Regions from separate parts of the Lactiplantibacillus paraxiangfangensis genome, predicted to be linked through region 2. Evidence: predicted binding sites of a transcription regulator. Region 2 holds the regulator's gene; each other region holds the start of a gene.
The links. Region 2 encodes CtsR, which represses protease genes until heat stress. Its sites were predicted from a motif close to TTGGTCAAAAAAGGTCAAANA; they were not measured.
Positions count from the first base shown of each region.

Region 1: AAA939_RS12560 (ATP-dependent Clp protease ATP-binding subunit) is a predicted target of CtsR. The motif match lies at 1,633-1,653, and genes of this name have one in related genera.
Region 3: clpP (ATP-dependent Clp endopeptidase proteolytic subunit ClpP) is a predicted target of CtsR. The motif match lies at 2,063-2,083, and genes of this name have one in related genera.

Region 1 covers NZ_BTPW01000026.1:10,193-14,484, reverse strand. The annotation lists gene AAA939_RS12560 (ATP-dependent Clp protease ATP-binding subunit) at 1-1,560, opposite strand, end outside; gene AAA939_RS12555 (hypothetical protein) at 2,020-2,217, shown strand; gene AAA939_RS12550 (phosphocarrier protein HPr) at 2,366-2,632, shown strand; gene ptsP (phosphoenolpyruvate--protein phosphotransferase) at 2,632-4,292, shown strand, end outside.
Region 2 covers NZ_BTPW01000007.1:56,107-60,398, reverse strand. The annotation lists gene AAA939_RS04910 (ATP-dependent Clp protease ATP-binding subunit) at 1-2,349, opposite strand, end outside; gene AAA939_RS04905 (CtsR family transcriptional regulator) at 2,368-2,835, opposite strand; gene AAA939_RS04900 (UvrD-helicase domain-containing protein) at 3,067-4,292, opposite strand, start outside.
Region 3 covers NZ_BTPW01000027.1:2,943-7,234, forward strand. The annotation lists gene AAA939_RS12700 (2-hydroxyacid dehydrogenase family protein) at 309-1,280, opposite strand; gene clpP (ATP-dependent Clp endopeptidase proteolytic subunit ClpP) at 1,403-1,993, opposite strand; tRNA gene AAA939_RS12710 (tRNA-Arg) at 2,405-2,476, opposite strand; gene rpoN (RNA polymerase factor sigma-54) at 2,559-3,893, shown strand; gene AAA939_RS12720 (sugar-binding transcriptional regulator) at 4,113-4,292, shown strand, end outside.

The sequences.
Region 1 (4,292 bases), on a different contig from region 2:
TGGTTCCATGTATTCACTCATGTCAAAGCGAATCATCGCATCTTCCGAGCCAAAGAGTTCTTCAGCTAATTGCTTAGCCAATTCCGTCTTACCAACCCCGGTTGGACCGACAAACATGAATGAGCCGATTGGACGACCAGTCCCGTTCAAACCAATCCGGTTACGCCGAATGGCACGAGCAACGGCTTCAACGGCCTTGTCCTGTCCAATGACGTGACTTTCAAGGTCAGGCGCTAAGGTCTTCATTTGAGCTTGTTCCTTGGCCTGTAAGTCGCCAACGGGGATGTTGGTCTTTTCTTCGACGATTTGTTCCATATCTTTGACCGTTACCGTTGCGGTGTCAGCTGATTGCTTATCGCCATCTTCATCTGGCTTAGCTTTTTCCAACTTAGCAACTTGGTCACGGTAGTAAGCGGCTTTTTCGTAGTCTTCCTTCTTCAAGGCGTCCTGCTTTTGCTGCTCAGCTGCATCGATTTTTTCTTGAATCGTCTTAGGATCGACCGTCTTCAAGGTCAAGTTTTTACGTGAACCAGCTTCATCGAGTAAGTCGATGGCTTTGTCAGGTAAGAACCGGTCTTGAATGTAGCGGTTCGATAATTTAACGGCCGCTACGATCGCATCGACTGTGTAGCTAACGTGATGGTAGTCTTCGTATTTCTTTTGAATCCCTTGTAAAATTTTAACGGATTCTTCGACGCTAGGTTCATTGACCGTAACCGGTTGGAACCGGCGGGCAAGGGCAGCGTCTTTTTCGATGTCGCGATATTCATTTAAGGTAGTTGCACCAACTAATTGGAAATCGCCACGAGCTAACGCTGGCTTTAAGACGTTACCAGCGTCCATCCCGCCTTCAGCATTGCCGGCACCCATGATTTCATGGATTTCGTCAATGAAGAGGACGATGTTCGGGTTCGATTGAACTTCCTTCATTAATTGTTGCATCCGCTGTTCGAATTGACCACGGATCCCAGTTCCTTGAACTAGGGAAGCGACGTCTAAACGAATAATTTCTTTATTTAACAGTTTTTGCGGAACTTGACCAGAAACAATCTTCTGTGCTAAGCCTTCCACGACCGCCGTTTTACCAACCCCAGCTTCACCAATTAAAACCGGGTTATTCTTAGTCCGCCGGTTTAAAATTTCGATGACGCGGTTGATTTCGTTATCCCGACCAATGACCGGGTCAATCTTGCCTTGCTTGGCTTGAGCCGTCAAGTTATAGCCGTATTGACCGAGGAGGCCGCCGCCGTTGTTATTACCACGGCGATTGCCGCCATTAGGACCAGCTGGTTGGGTCGGTGGGGTCTGTTGCTGTTGCCGGTAGGCTTCGTCAGGATTGACGCCGCCACCTTGCATTGCACGGAAGATATCGTCAAGTCCACCAAAACCAAATGGATCTTGTGCCATATCAGTACCTCCAACTCCGTTATTTGGTTGCTGTTCCTGATTCTTTAGCAGTTGATAGCAATTTTGACAAAGGTTGATTTGTCGCCGCTGACCGTTGACGTTCGTATAAAGATGAATCGTCGCTTCGTTCTTATGGCAATTGTCACAAAGCATTATGCTGTCACACACCTTTCGCATCAGAAATATAACTAAATCGATTAGGATTATAGTTAAAGGTTCAAAGACTGTTTGACCTTTGTTGACCTTTGACTATTAGTATAGCGATTTTACTGACCGTTGCAAGTTAAAAGTCTCAGCTTCAAAACAGGACGCTGACGTTGCAACGCGAGTAGAATAATGCCACCTTAATCTGATTCAATTATTTCCGAAATCTTGATGACTGCAACGGATATCTTGTCTCACTAGGGGATTCGTTGTATATTAAAAACCTAGTCAGAAAAGACGTTCTTGCGTTATCTGACTATATTATAGTACAAAGTGTTATTTTTGCATGTCAAAGGACTGACCAGTCTTGATGTTAGGCTAGGGGACACGGGTCACGACGCGGCATGGGTTAGCTCCGCTAGGCGGTTAATTTAGGAAAATAGCTGATAACTGAGGGAGGCGAATTTTTTGGCAACGGATTATACGCAGTTGATGGAAGATTTACGAACTGGGCAGCGCGAGTCGTTTAGTGTTGAGCCCGAAAACTTCATGGTATTTCATGATGCCTATATGAATTATGAATACCGTAAACGGATTATCGGCATGGCAGGCCTAGACGGACAAGTTATTTACCATTTTGAGAGTGATGACAAGCCATCTAAATAATAGGATTAGCTTGAATGAAAGGGCTTGTATTTTATTTAGATAATTGCTATCATCATTAGTAAGGGCTCTTGAGTACACGTGTTGGCGGCAACTCGAATTGACTCGGGCCAATTTTAAACTCTACATCTTTGAAGGAGATCGAATAGTTATGGAAAAGAAAGAATTTCACGTAATCGCAGACACAGGTATCCACGCACGTCCCGCAACCTTATTGGTACAATCAGCAAGTAAGTTCAATTCAGAAATTACGTTGCAGTACCAAGACAAGTCAGTTAACTTAAAGTCCATCATGGGCGTTATGTCACTTGGTGTTGGTAAAGACGCCGACGTGACTATTTCTGCTGAAGGTGCCGACGAAGCCGACGCCATCGCAGCATTAGCTGAAACTATGAAGAAAGAAGGCTTATCTGAATAATGGCTGAAAAGGTACTAAAAGGAATTGCTGCCAGTGATGGTATTGCAATTGCTAAGGCCTATATGCTAGTTGATCCAGATTTGTCATTCGAAAAGACAACGGTTGCTAATACTGAAGCCGAAGTCAAACGGTTACATGACGCTTTTGATGCTTCCAAGGCCGAATTAAAAGTCATCAAAGACAAAGCGGTAGAAAACTTGGGCGAAGAAGAAGCGGAAGTTTTTGAAGCTCATATCACGATTTTATCTGACCCTGAAATGTTGGGACAAATTGAAGGTAAGATCAAGGATGATAAAGTCAATGCCGAAGAAGCGTTGAAGGAAGTTACTGATACTTTCATTTCAATGTTCGAAGCAATGACGGATAATGCATATATGCAGGAACGTGCTGGCGACATTCGCGACGTGACTAAGCGGGTCTTGAGTCACTTGTTAGGGGTAACCTTACCAAGTCCAGCTTTGATCAACTCAGAAGTGATCGTGGTTGCTCACGACTTGACCCCTAGTGATACGGCTCAACTTGACCGTAAGTACGTCAAAGGGTTCATTACTGACATTGGTGGTCGGACAAGTCATTCCGCTATCATGTCACGAACCCTTGAAATTCCAGCGGTAGTTGGTTCTGAAACGGCCACCACTGATATCAAGGCTGGCGATACGCTGGTCTTAGATGGTATCAATGGTTCTGCTTTATTAAAGCCAACCGATGCTGAAATCAAAGACTACCAACAACAAGCTAAAGATTTCGTTGCCCAAAAAGCTGAATGGGCGAAGTTAAAGAACGAAGCAACCGTTTCTAAAGACGGCAAACACTTCGAATTAGCTTCAAACATTGGGACCCCTGACGATATGGACGGTGTCTTAGACGCGGGCTCTGAAGCAATTGGTTTGTTCCGGTCAGAATTCTTGTACATGAATAGTCCAGAATTACCTGACGAAGATACCCAATTCGAAGCCTACAAGAAGGTTGTCGAAGGGATGAAGGGCAAACCAGTGATTGTTCGGACCATGGATATCGGTGGGGACAAGCATTTACCATACTTGCCACTTCCTGATGAAATGAACCCATTCTTGGGTTACCGTGCTATCCGGATTTCACTTGATCGTGACGACATTTTCCGGACCCAATTACGGGCCTTGTTACGTGCGTCACATTACGGTCAATTGCGGATTATGTTCCCAATGATCGCAACCTTGGACGAATTCCGTCAAGCTAAGAGTATTTTTGAAGAAGAAAAGGCGAAGTTGGTTAAGGCCGGGACACCGGTCGCTGATGATATCAAACTTGGTATCATGATTGAAATTCCAGCCGCTGCCATCTTGGCTGACCAATTTGCTAAGGAAGTTGACTTCTTTAGTATTGGGACCAACGACTTGATTCAATACTCATTCGCTGCGGACCGTGGTAACGAACACGTTTCGTACTTGTATCAACCATACAACCCATCGTTGTTACGTTTGATCAAGCACGTTATTGACGCTGCCCACGCTAACGGCCGCTTCACTGGTATGTGTGGTGAAGTTGCTGGGGACCAAATCGCGGTACCATTATTAATGGGCTTAGGTTTGGATGAATTCTCAATGAGTTCAACCTCCGTTCTTAAGACGCGTTCCTTGATGAAGAAGATTGATACTAAGGAAATGGCTAAGTTAGCTGACAA
Region 2 (4,292 bases):
TGCCCGGCGAATTGGCCGTGCCCCGTATTCTGGATCAAAGCCAGCTTTAGCGACGACATCAATTGCCGCTGGCGTGATCTTCAAGTGAATATCTTGTTGTGCAACCCGGTCAACAATTTCCTTAGACATCAACTTCACGATTTCGTGGAGTTGTTCCTTGTTCAATGAATGGAACACGATGGTTTCATCGATTCGGTTCAAGAACTCTGGCCGGAACGTCTGCTTTAAAGTTGCCCGAATCGTAGCGGCTACGGCACTGTAGTCGTTAGCCCGGTCAGTGGCACCAAACCCAACGGACTTTTCATCCCGCAAGGTCGTTGCCCCTAAGTTAGACGTCATAATTAAAATGGTGTTCCGGAAATCAACTTTACGGCCCTTAGAATCTGTTAGGTAACCATCATCCAACACCTGTAGCAAAATGTTAAAGACGTCTGGATGGGCCTTTTCAACTTCATCAAAGAGAACGACTGAGTAAGGCTTTTGACGAACCTTTTCAGTTAATTGACCACCTTCGTCGTACCCAACGTAACCTGGTGCTGAACCAATCAGGCGACTCGTTGAGTAACGTTCCATGTATTCAGACATATCAATCCGAATCATGTTGTCTTCCGACCCAAACATTGCGGCGGCTAACGCCTTAGCAAGTTCAGTCTTCCCGACCCCGGTTGGTCCTAAGAACATAAAGGAACCGATTGGCCGACTTGGATCTTTCAATCCACTCCGTGCCCGACGAATGGCCCGTGAAACTGCTGAAACGGCTTCTGGTTGACCAACCACCCGTTCATGCAAAATCTTTTCCAAGTTAACCAAGCGGTCACTTTCAGATTTTTGCAACTGGGTCAGTGGTACACCGGTCCACTCTGCAACGACTTGAGCAATATCTTCGCCCGTGACGTTCAAGCTGTAACGAGGACCATCCCCCTTAGCAGCTTCTTCTTCACGGTTAGCTTCGATCTTGTCGACTCTGGTCTTCAACTGCATTTCCTGTTTACGGATATCGGCGGCTTTTTCGAAGTCTTGCGATTCAATCGCAGCTTCTTTTTCTGCCCGCAGTTTAGTCAATTTATCCTGATTCTTAGTCAGTTTGTTTGGCTTGTCCATTTGGTCGATTCGAACTTTAGCAGCCGCTTCGTCCATTAAATCAATGGCCTTATCCGGTAAGAAACGGTCGCTGATGTAACGGCTAGATAACTTCACCGCTTGGTCAACAGCCTCATCGGTGATATTAACGTGATGATGGTCTTCGTAGCGCGGACGCAAGCCTTGTAAAATTTCAACAGCTTCGTCTTCGCTTGGTTCGTTAACCATGACCGTTGCAAACCGCCGTTCTAAGGCGGCGTCTGATTCAATGTACTTTTGGTATTCATTTAACGTTGTGGCCCCAATGGTTTGAAGTTCGCCACGGGCTAACGCTGGTTTCAAGATGTTCGAGGCATCAATGGCCCCTTCAGCACCACCAGCGCCAATCAACGTGTGTAATTCATCAATAAATAGGATGACGTGACCATCGTTGTAAATTTCGTCGATCACTTTCTTCAAACGATCTTCGAATTCACCACGATACTTGGTCCCAGCCACTAATGACCCCATATCGAGCATCATTAGACGCTTGTCCGCCATGTCACTAGGCACATCCCCAGCCACGATCTTTTGGGCTAAGCCCTCAGCAATCGCTGTTTTACCAACCCCTGGTTCACCAATCAGAACCGGGTTGTTTTTGGTCCGCCGTGATAAGATCTGAATGACCCGTTTGACTTCTTTAGAGCGGCCAACGACGGGATCCATTTCCTTTTCACTCGCTAGTTGTGTGAGGTCGCGGGCTAAGGAATCCAAAGTTGGCGTCCCTTCAGCCTTTTTACCACCGCCACGCACTTGCGCGTTGCCCTTACGTTTGCCCATAGCGTCACTAACACCGAGCTTACGTAAAACAACCTTACGCGTTTGCGCTAAATCCAAGTTCAAATTCATTAAGATTCGCGAGGACAGGATGCTTTCATCGGATAACATTGCCAGTAGCAAATGTTCCGTCCCAATCTTGTTGGCACCTAAACGTTTGGCTTCATCACCAGCAACGGACAAAATCTCTTTGGCCTTTGGTGAATATGGCAAATAGGTATCCTTGCCGACATTGCTTAAAGTGCCGTAACCCGTAAAGCGTTCGATTTCTTCACGAATATCGTCTTCACTCACGGCGTACTGTTGTAAAACCTTATTAGCAATCCCATTCTTCTCAATGGCTAAAGCCAACAATAAATGTTCCGTGCCAACGGCCTGATGCTTAAAATACTTCGCCTGTTCTTGGGCTAAAACTAGGACACTCTTGGCACTTGGGGTAAATAGGTTATCCATTGCGATTCCTCGCTTTCTTTAACTTTCGTAACGCAGATGATTTAAAATTCCAATGATAATACGCGCTCGCAGACTGTTTTCCAAGTCATGATCGTCCACCGCTAAGGTATTACGATCCGTGGCAACCAGTATTAACTGAGCTTCCCTGCGATTTAACACGTTGTCTTCATATAAGCTTTGCACGACCGCATAGGCATCCCGTTGTGTTATTGAATCACCAATCACTTGAATGAGGGTGTCCAAAACATCGGCATCATCCAACAAATTAACCTTTTCGATTCGAATATAGCCACCGCCACCGCGTTTACTTTCAACTAAGTAACCATTTTGAATCGTAAACCGGGTCTTAATGACGTAGTTAATCTGGGAAGGTACCACATTAAAAAGGTCGGCAATTTCTGAACGCCGGATTTCAACGTGCTCTGCGTCCGCCAAAATACTTTTTAAATACTTCTCAATAATATCGGAGATATTTTGACTTTGCATGTGCTTCACCCTTTTCGTTATCTTTGACTAATATTGACTATTATTATACGAGGATAATCGAAAAAAGCAAAGAATTTCACTTAAAGCGCATACTACCGCGGTCTCTACGGTTGTTTCAGCATAGCACGCTCACTACCTACTTTCAATTGTTTGGACTGGTTTAGCATCGTTTTATCCGAAAAAATTGGTCAAGTCATGTTAATCTGTTTTTCGTTGCGATTAGAATCAGTATTACGTTAATAGCGTCAACGTCTTAGTCCCCCGGGAAGCGGCGACGTACCGGCGATTTTGTCCCACCTGTGGCTCACTGTAAAACGCCGCGTTCCAATCATAAATAATGGCATGATCAAATTCTAGCCCCTTGGCAACGGCTAACGGCAAAATGTTCAAACCAGGTTGAACCGTTTTAGGTGCTTCGGGCGTTAGTAGTTGCGCCGCTGGAAAACGCTGTGCTAGATTTTCAGCCACGGCTAAGGTTGGTGCAATCAAGCCAATGCTTTGACTCGTCGTTGGGCGCAAGGTTGCTAAAATATTTTCCAAATCAGCTAATGGCAAGGTCTTCGGTGTCTCGCCGATTGCTTGTACCGCTTGTAAGTCAGTCCAATCACCCGCAAATTGCGCAAAGAACTGCGTAATGGCACCGGTCGCTCGGTAACTGGTATTGAGGGTTAAGGTCACTGACGCGTCAAAGAAGGCCGCGATATCCGGTGTCTGCCCGGTCAAACGCTGACGGTGGTCCCCGACAATCGTCACTTGGGCGGCTGAAAATAGTTTGGTTAACATCAACCAGACATCGGGATCATAGTCTTGGGCCTCATCAATGAACAGTCCCTTGGTCGTCGTTTGTTGATAATTAGTGATGCAAATCAGTAAATAAAGCCGATCATAGGCCGTTAAACCGGACAACTGCCACTGTTTGGCCAATTGATCCCAGTCTAACCAAGTTGCAACGTCTGCGGGCAGTTGCCGGGTGGCCTGTAGCCAGCGCCAGGCTGCTTGCAACCGCTTATTCAAACTGTCCGTCGGTACGGTTCGATCGTAGGCCGTGGGATTTAATCCGGCTGGCGTCACCTGCGAAGGTTGCGCCAGCAATTCAGCCAGTTGTGACAAATGGTTATCAGCTAATGATGTAATGGTCAAGCCAAACCGTTTGCCCACGGCCTGCATTAATTTAAAATAAGTGGCCGTGAGCGGTTCCGCTTCGCCTAATGCTGGTAACACCCCACGAATATAGCGACTAAAGGCCGTATTTGGCGTTAAAATCAAAATATCCGCTGGGGTCCAATCTTGCCGATGCCGGTAAAGCTGATAGGCCACCCGTTGCAGTAAGACGGACGTTTTACCGCTCCCCGCGACCCCGTCAACGAGTAAGACGCGGTGCTGTGCTTCACGAATGATGGCGTTTTGTGATTGCTGAATTGTGGCGGTAATTTCTTGTAACCCACCGCTGCGATCTG
Region 3 (4,292 bases), on a different contig from region 2:
GTAATTATTTTTGCCTTTAGACCTTAAAAAATCTGGCTGGTAGTCCTGGAAGTACACCGGGACTGTCAGCCAGATTTTTTGATCTATTTATATCAGTAAAGGTTAGTTATATAATGAAATAACTAATTAATTGGGGGAATGACGAATGAAAGAATTGAAGCTGTGGGAAAAAATTGTAATTATTGTGGTGCTCGTGCACCAGATCGTTGACCTAACGAAGACCGTGAAAAACTTATTGAAACGCTGACTTACAAGCTACGTTGTTAACTGAAAAAGGATTTGAGGCCGTCGTCTCAAATCCTTTTTTGCTAATTTTGAACGCCATTGACAATAAATTGAATTGGCTGATGTTGATTGGCAGCAATTACGTTTTGAGCAACAATGGTCGCCATGCCGTCGCGTGCTTCGACGGTTGCGTTACCTAAATGTGGCGTTAACAACACGTTAGCCATTGATTTTAAGGCCGGTTCAACGTCAGGCTCGTGTTCGTAAACGTCAAGCGCGGCCCCTGCGATTTGCTTAGTTTGTAGTGCGGTTACTAGGGCAGCTTCGTCAACGATTGGTCCCCGGGCGGCATTAATGAGGTAAGCACTTGGTTTCATTTGCTTAAAGGCGGTTGCGTCAATCATGTGCGTTGTATTTTTATTCAGTGGTAGGTGTAAGGAAACCACGTCTGATTGTGCGAGCAAATCTTCTAATAAGACGTAGGTCGCCCCCAACTGAGTTTCAACGCTAATTGGTAAGCGATGGCGTTGCGTATAAAGAATTGGCATATCAAAAGCGTGCATACGTTTGGCAACTTCGCGGCCGATTTGGCCCATGCCAACAATGCCGAGCGTCTTAGCTTGCAAGTTGTGGCCTAGGAAGAAGAGTGGGGCCCAGCCCGCAAAGCCGGTGGTCCGCATCAAGTGGTCGCCCTCCGCAATTCGGTGAGCTAACCCAATGATGAGTCCGGTTGTCGATTCAGCGGTCGCTACCGATGAGACGCTCGGGGTATTAGTGACCGGAATTCCCAAGGTGGCAGCGTAAGCCGTGTCCACGTTATTAGTCCCCGCGCCGAAGTTAGCGATTAATTTTAAATGGGGGGCGTGGTCCAAGATGTCACGGTCGACCGTGGTTGAGAGTGGGGTGATGAGATAATCTGCATCGGCGACGCTGGCTTTCAAGGTAGCGTGGTCAATTAATTGCGTGCCCTGATACGTTTCGATTTGGAGCGCTGTTTGTTCAAGTAGTGCGGTTGCCTTAGCTGGCAGCTGACCGGCAATGTAAACTTTTGTCATTAATAACAGTCCTTTTTAGTTATGATAAGGCTAGTATGCGGCACTCGGTAGGCGGATACAAGTTTAGTGCTGAACAACAAAAAAACTGAACCAGCCTAAGCTAGTTCAGTTTAAAAATTCGATTATTTCAAGTTGTTGTTTTCCATGATATCATCGATCAAACCGTAATCCTTGGCTTCTTGAGCCGTTAGGTAGTTATCACGTTCCGTATCGTGGTTCAACTTTTCAACGGATTGACCGGCATTGTCGGCTAAAATCTGGTTGATCTTCTTACGAGTCTTCAAGATTTCTTCGGCAACGATTTCGATTTCCGTTTGTTGACCTTGAGCACCACCGGATGGTTGGTGAATCAAGATTTCGGAGTTAGGTAAAGCAAAACGCTTGCCTTTCGTACCAGACGAAGCCAAGACACTGGCCATTGAAGCAGCCATTCCCATAACGATCGTTTGAACGTCAGATTTGATGAAGTTCATCGTGTCATAAATAGCTAAGCCGGCAGTGACAACCCCACCTGGAGAGTTGATATAAAGGTAGATGTCTTTACCTGAATCTTGGGCATCTAAGAATAGTAACTGGGCAATGATGGCGTTAGCCATGTTGTCTTCGATTGGACCGGAGAGCATGATGATACGGTCTTTTAATAGTCGTGAATAGATGTCATAAGCGCGTTCGCCGCGTGATGACTGTTCGATAACTGTCGGAACTGGATACATAACTGTTAGCCTCCTAAAGTTTCAATATTAATGATTAGCTAATTGCTAATATAAATGTAGTTTACCGCTAAGGTCAGTAAAGGTCAAAAGAAAAACCTCAAAATCAAAATACCGTTTTATTGCCCAACGTGGTATACTTAGGTTTCTATCATATACGGCTAGAGATCGGGCGGACCCGGTCTCTTTTTTCGCGCACTTTTACACGGGCCGTCTCGGTAGCCTACCTAAAACATAGCATAGCTAAATCCCCGCCGATATTCAAGTTGGGGAGCTTAAATATTAGGTGAACGCACCAGGTGGCAAACTTGTGGTTCGTTTAAAAGTTCGTTACTATATGAAAGTGGAAGCGGTATCGTTTAAAAAATGATATTTGGGTATAAAAAAAGCTGAGATATAATCTCAGCTAAGTCATGCGCCCGGAGGGAATCGAACCCCCATTTCAAGAACCGGAATCTTACGTGCGATCCATTACACTACGGGCGCCTAAACAACATATTATAGTTTAGCGGATTATGGATAAAAACACAAGGGTTTTAAATAAAAATTTATTTGGGAGGAATTATTTATGGCACTAGGCCAAGGCTTTCGCCAGCAACAACGGCAATCACAAAAACTAGCCATGACTCAACGGTTGCAGCAGTCGATTCAGATGTTGCAGTTCAATGTTGAGGAATTACGAGACTTTCTCACCCAAAAAGCCCTCGAAAACCCACTAATTGACGTTGATACTAACTGGAATGCGAACCATGCTGGGTTGGACGCAGCTAAAAACGTCACGGCTAAAAACGATTTTATTGAACGAGTATCGACAACTAATCAACACTCGTTATTTGAATACTTATTAGATCAGATTCATTTGACGATGCGTGATACGCCCCTGCGAAAGATCGTCTTATACTTAATAGAATACGTTGATGTAAACGGGTATTTACGAATTGATGAAGCGCAAGCAAAGAAAGAGACTGGGGCATCGTCGATCGAACTGCTTGATGCAGTAACGTTATTACAACAACTTGACCCACCGGGTGTTGGGGCACGCAGTTTGCAAGAATCCCTGATGCTGCAAACGGAGAATGACGACCACGCACCAAATTTAGCGTACATTATATTAGAAGAAAACTTTGAGGCCTTTGTTAATCGGCACTGGGAACAACTTGCCAAACAGTACGGTGTCGGGCTAGCTGATATCTCGAGTGTTTATGACTACGTGCGGACACTCAGTCCGGTACCGGGGACGGCGGTTGGTCAAGAAACGACCGGTTATATTTTCCCTGATCTGGTTGTCACCAATCACGAGGGTCAGTTGGCGCTTCGGACGGCGTCTATGGCCCAACCGGTCGTAAAGTTTCAAAGTAACTACTATCAACAAATGAACCGTCACGGGGATCAGCAGGTCACGGAGTACCTTAAAGAAAAGAAATCTGAGTATGAATGGATTGCAAGTAGCCTAGAACAACGCGAATCAACTATCTTTCGGGTCGGAAGTGCGATCATTGAACGTCAGGCCGATTTCTTTCTGGAGCGGAGTACGGAACTAAAGCCATTATTATTGCGGGATGTCGCACAGCAACTACAAGTCCATGAATCAACAATCAGTAGAAGTATTAATGGAAAGTACATTCAAACGGACTTCGGAATGTTTGAACTTAAACGTTTCTTTACCAAGGCGGTCACTAAGCGTCCCACTGATGGCCAATTAGTGTCGGCAGACAACGTTCAGCACCGAATTATTGCACTGATTGAACAGGAAAATAAAGAAAAACCGCTTTCAGACCAGAAAATAGTTCAGATTCTTAAGGAAGAGAATGTCGAACTTTCCCGGCGAACAGTCGCTAAATACCGGGAAAATCTTAACATTCCAGCTTCGTCTAAACGAAAACAGTACTTAAAGACCGAATAATAGTAATTGTCTGTATTTAGACCAATCGGTTCTACCGAGTCACGCTGTTAAATTTGCAACGGCTAACCGAACCTGTTATAATTCTTGTTGTGGTAAGAGAGGTATGCAACATCGATTTCGTAGTAAATTTGAGTTGTGTGCTTTGTTTTTTGAAGTCTTTGGGTCGTTATTCGACATAGCTGGACTAGATCCGTCCCACTAGAGAGCAGGTTGGATGCCATGCATTCAGATATTCAATGGATTGAGGCAATTGCCCCAGATATGGTGGACATGCTGAGTCGTCGTTACTTGGTATTGCGTACTATTAATTGGATGGCCCCAGTTGGACGTCGGTTGTTAGCACAAACTTTAGACGTCAGCGAGCGGACGTTGCGAACTGAAACGGATACCTTACGCAAA